Regions from separate parts of the Streptomyces sp. NPDC001204 genome, predicted to be linked through region 2. Evidence: riboswitches for the same ligand, from Rfam matches in the RefSeq annotation. Region 2 holds a riboswitch; the other holds the start of a gene.
What was found. Region 2 has a riboswitch for cobalamin ahead of ACWC91_RS01005 (ribonucleoside-diphosphate reductase subunit alpha). Riboswitches for the same ligand answer to the same signal wherever they lie in the genome.
Positions count from the first base shown of each region.

Region 1: linked by a shared signal. The riboswitch ahead of ACWC91_RS08045 ((2Fe-2S) ferredoxin domain-containing protein) and the one ahead of ACWC91_RS01005 (ribonucleoside-diphosphate reductase subunit alpha) in region 2 are both predicted to bind cobalamin.

Region 1 covers NZ_JBSFJL010000004.1:173,888-176,080, forward strand. Annotated here, with positions in the region: gene ACWC91_RS08040 (Fpg/Nei family DNA glycosylase) at 16-798, shown strand; cobalamin riboswitch at 824-1,015, shown strand; gene ACWC91_RS08045 ((2Fe-2S) ferredoxin domain-containing protein) at 1,054-1,452, shown strand; gene ACWC91_RS08050 (cobalamin-binding protein) at 1,519-2,193, opposite strand, start outside.
Region 2 covers NZ_JBSFJL010000001.1:216,456-218,648, reverse strand. Annotated here, with positions in the region: gene ACWC91_RS01005 (ribonucleoside-diphosphate reductase subunit alpha) at 1-1,084, opposite strand, end outside; cobalamin riboswitch at 1,209-1,345, opposite strand; gene ACWC91_RS01000 (GNAT family N-acetyltransferase) at 1,408-1,914, opposite strand; gene mctP (monocarboxylate uptake permease MctP) at 1,993-2,193, opposite strand, start outside.

The DNA of each region.
Region 1 (2,193 bases), on a different contig from region 2:
AGCCCGGACGCACGCATGCCCGAACTGCCGGATGTCGAGGGATTCCGCGAGGTGCTGATGACCTGCGGCCGGCGGCGGTGTGTCACGGACGTCGAGGTGCGGGACACGGGGGTGTTGCGAGGTGTCAGCGCGCAGCGGCTGCGGAGGGAGTTGAAAGGCAGGCGTCTGGGGGAGGCGTGGCGGCACGGAAAGTGGTTGTTCGTGCCGGTGGATGACGGCGGTCGCGTACTGGTCTGGCACTTCGGTATGACGGGATCGCTGCGGTGCTGTGCCCCGGACGAGCCCCTCGCACCGCACGACCGCGTCGTGCTGACGCTCGACGACTCCCGGCACCTGCGCTACCGCGATCAACGCAAGCTCCAAGGCGTGCAGTTGGCCGACGACACGCAGGTCGCACGGATCACGGACGGTCTGGGGCCCGACGCGCTCACTCTGAGCGGAGCGGAATTGAGGGAGCTGCTGTCGGGACGACGGCGCGCCGTCAAGAGCGCGCTGATGGACCAGTCCGTGATCGCGGGTCTCGGGAACCTCCTGTGCGACGAGATCCTCTGGCGGGCCCGGGTGGCACCGCGGACCCCGGCGCGGGACCTGGGCGAGACCGCGCTTCGGCGTATCCATGCGGGGATGGGCCGGGTCCTTGAGACCTCCGTGCGTGCCGGGTGCGTGCCGCCGCGCCGTTCCTGGCTCACCGGGCACCGGGACGACCGCGAGCCGACGTGCCCTCGCTGCGGGTGGCCCCTGTGCTCGAACCGCGTCGGCGGACGCCGCACGGTCTGGTGCCCCCAGTGCCAGCAATGAGCGAAGCGACCGTTCCCCCGTGAGCGAATAGCAATGGGATGATGGTCGGCGACATATGGCGACGGCGGTCCGAGGAAGCCGGTGTGAATCCGGCGCGGTCCCGCCACTGTGACCGGTGAGCGAGTTCCGGAAGGCCACTGCCCCCGCCCGGGGTGGGAAGGCGGGACGAGTGACGACCCGGGAGCCAGGAGACTCACGCGGTCGCCTCCTCGATCGACACCGGGGCGGATCTCCCCGGGAGGGGAGTGGTGCGGCGTGCCCGAAAAGCCGACGGACGAGGCGCCGGACAGTGCCGTGGCGGGGAGCGGTTCGGTGCCGTGCCGGGTCGTCGTGTGCCGGGACTGCTGCTGCGGCAGCCCCAAGGTGATCGGGGTCGATCACGCGGCGCAGACCGCGCGGCTGCGTGCGGAGGTGCCGGTGCGCATCTCCGACTGCCTCGACGTGTGCGAGCAGGCGAACGTCATCGTGGTCCAGCCGTCCGCCGCGGGCCGGACCGCCGGTGCGCGACCGGTCTGGCTCGGGCTCGTCAACGACGAGGACGCGACCGAGGACATCGTCGCCTGGGTACGCGCCGGCGGCCCGGGAGTGGCTCCCCTGCCGGACATCCTCGGCCTCTACGCCATCACGCCGCCACGGCGTCCCACGACCTCGTGACGCCCGCACGGGCGGGGAGGCCCGCACACGCGGGGAGGCCTGCACGCGCGGGGAGGCCGACCGTCTTCACCGGCCGGGGAACGGACGTGCCTCGGCCGGTGTGACCGACTCGCCGGCCGGTACCCCGTGCATGATCTGGGCGAGCACCTCCGCCCCGCGTACCACCCGTGGCCCCGGCCGGTTGAAGTAGGACGGTCCGTCCAGTACCCAGACGCGGCCGGACCGAACGGCGGGCAGATCCGTCCACCCGGGCAGCCCGGTGAGCAACTCGGCCTCCCGCAGGGTGCGTTCAGGCGGGAAGCCGCACGGCAGGACGAGGACCACGTCCGGCTGTGCGGCGCGTACCGCCTCCCAGGTCACCGGCTCGGTGTGCTCGCCGGGCGCGGCGAGGAGGGGCTCGCCCCCGGCGGTGGTGATCTGCTCGGGCACCCAGTGCCCGGCGGGCCACAGCGGGTCGAGCCACTCGATCGCCACGACCCGGGGCCGGCCGAGGCCGGCGACCGCGCCGCGGACCCGGTCGAGGCGGTCCCGCAGCTCGGCCCGGCGACGCTGCGCGCGCTCACGCACGCCGAGCAGGTCGCCGACGGTGACCAGGCAGTCCAGTACGTCGTCGAGCGTGCGCGGCTCCAGGCTGAGGACCCGGGTGCCGGCGTCGAGCAGCCGCACGGTCCGGCTGACCTTCTCGTACGACACCGCGCACACGTCGCACAGGTCCTGGGTGAGCACCACGTCGGGGCGCAG
Region 2 (2,193 bases):
GCTCCGGCACGTCCGAGGGGGAGAACAGCGACCACTGCCCGTCGGCGTTCACCCGGCGCATGAACTCGTCCGGGACCCAGTGCGCGAGGTTGAGGTTGTGCGTACGGCGGGCGTCCTCACCGGTGTTGTCGCGCAGCTCCAGGAACTCCTCGATGTCCGAGTGCCAGGTCTCCAGGTAGACCGCGGCGGCACCCTTGCGCCGGCCGCCCTGGTTCACGGCGGCCACCGAGGCGTCCAGGGTCTTCAGGAACGGCACGATGCCGTTGGAGTGCCCGTTGGTGCCGCGGATCAGCGAACCGCGGGAGCGGATGCGGGAGTAGGCGATGCCGATGCCGCCGGCGTGCTTGGACAGCCGCGCGACCTGGAGGTAGCGCTCGTAGATCGAGTCCAGCTCGTCCCTGGGGGAGTCGAGCAGGTAGCAGGACGACATCTGGGGGTGACGCGTACCGGAGTTGAAGAGCGTGGGGGAGGAGGGCAGGTAGTCGAGGCGGCTCATCAGCCCGTAGAGCGCCTCGACCTCGTCGGCCGACCGTGCGGTGTCGTCCTGCGCGAGACCCGCCGCGACCCGCAGCAGGAAGTGCTGCGGCGTCTCGATCACCTTGCGGGTGATCGGGTGCCGCAGCAGGTACCGGCTGTGCAGGGTGCGCAGGCCGAAGTAGCCGAAGCGGTCGTCGGCGCCCGGGTCGATCAGCGCGTCGAGGCGGTCGGCGTACCGGTGTGCGAACTCGGCGGTCCGGTCGGCGAGAAGGCCCTCGCGGTGGCCGACGGCGACGGAGTCGGTGAAGGACACGACGCCCTGGGAGGCGGCCTCGGCGCGGATGGCGAGGGTCAGCAGCCTGGCCGCGAGCCGGGAGTAGGCGGGGTCCTCGGAGATGAGCCCGGCGGCCGCCTCCGTGGCCAGCTCGCGCAACTCGGCCTCGTCGGCCCGTGCCGACCGGCCGCGCAGCGCGGCGGCGGCGACCCGGCCGGGGTCGGCGTCGGGGAGGTCGGCGGTCAGCTCGGTCAGGGTCCGCAGCAGTACGGCACCTGGACCGTCGGTTTCCGGAGCTGTGGCTGAAACCGGGTCTGCTGGCGCGATGGTCACGTTGGAGCTCTCCCTCGCTCGGCACGGGGCCTCGCCGAGGGCAGGGGGCAGCACACGAGCGCACGCGGCGCCGCGTCCACCGGCCCATTCCACGAAGCCCGGACGTCAGGGCACCCGGACCGGACGGCCGGGCGCACTGTCGGCAGGTCCTCGGACTGACGCTCGTGGCGGCCCATGGGGGCATACGCGCACGAGTACACCGTTGCGGGACAGTTCCGGATTCGCACCGGATTCCCCTGCGGCGACAGCGAGCACGAGCATACATCTTGTGCTGAGTGAGTCGGGCACCCCCATATGTTGTGCCGTGTCGCTTCCGGTACGTGTCAGAATGTCAACTCGTAGGTCAGCAGCATGATGTCGTCCAGGTGCGGGAGGGGGTTCCAGTCCCGGCCCGGCGTGCGGACGAAGCCCAGACGCTCGTAGATGCGGTGGGCGGTGTGCATGGAGCTCTGGGTGGACAGCACCACGCGGACACAGCCCTCCACGGCCCGTGCCCGGTCCAGACAGGCCCGTACGAGGGCCTCGCCGACGCCTCGGCCGCGCGCCGCGTGCCCGACCGCGAGCATCCGTATCTCGGTCTCCCCGGGACCGGCGAGGTCGGCCATGGGGCCCGTGCCGGGGACGAAGGTCACGCCGCCGAGCACCTCCCCGTCCGCCACCGCCACCAGTACCTCGGCGGCGGCCGCCCGCTTGGCCACGTCCCGCAGCTCGCCGAGATACTCGTCGCTCTCACCGAAGTCGAGGAGCCCGTCCCGGAGGTAGGCCTGCGCGGTGATCTCACCGAGGGTGCCGTACTCGCCGGGTTCCACCGGCCGGATCACGATGTCCATGCGCCCGAGTGTGCCGCACGGGCACGGCGACGGGCCGCCGGATTTCTCCGGCGGCCCGTCGGATGCGCCTCCTGGTCGTCAGTGCGGGGCCGCCGCCGTGGCCGGCGGGAGTTCCACCTCGACGCCCGGGTCGCCGGCGTCCGCCGTGTAGTCCTCCGGCCGGGTCTCGTCCACGCCCTCAGGCGCCTTGACCGCCCTCAGCACGAGCGTCAGGACCACCGCGACGGCCGCGTTGAGCACGAACGCCGTCAGACCGATGTAGCCGATCTCGCCGATGCC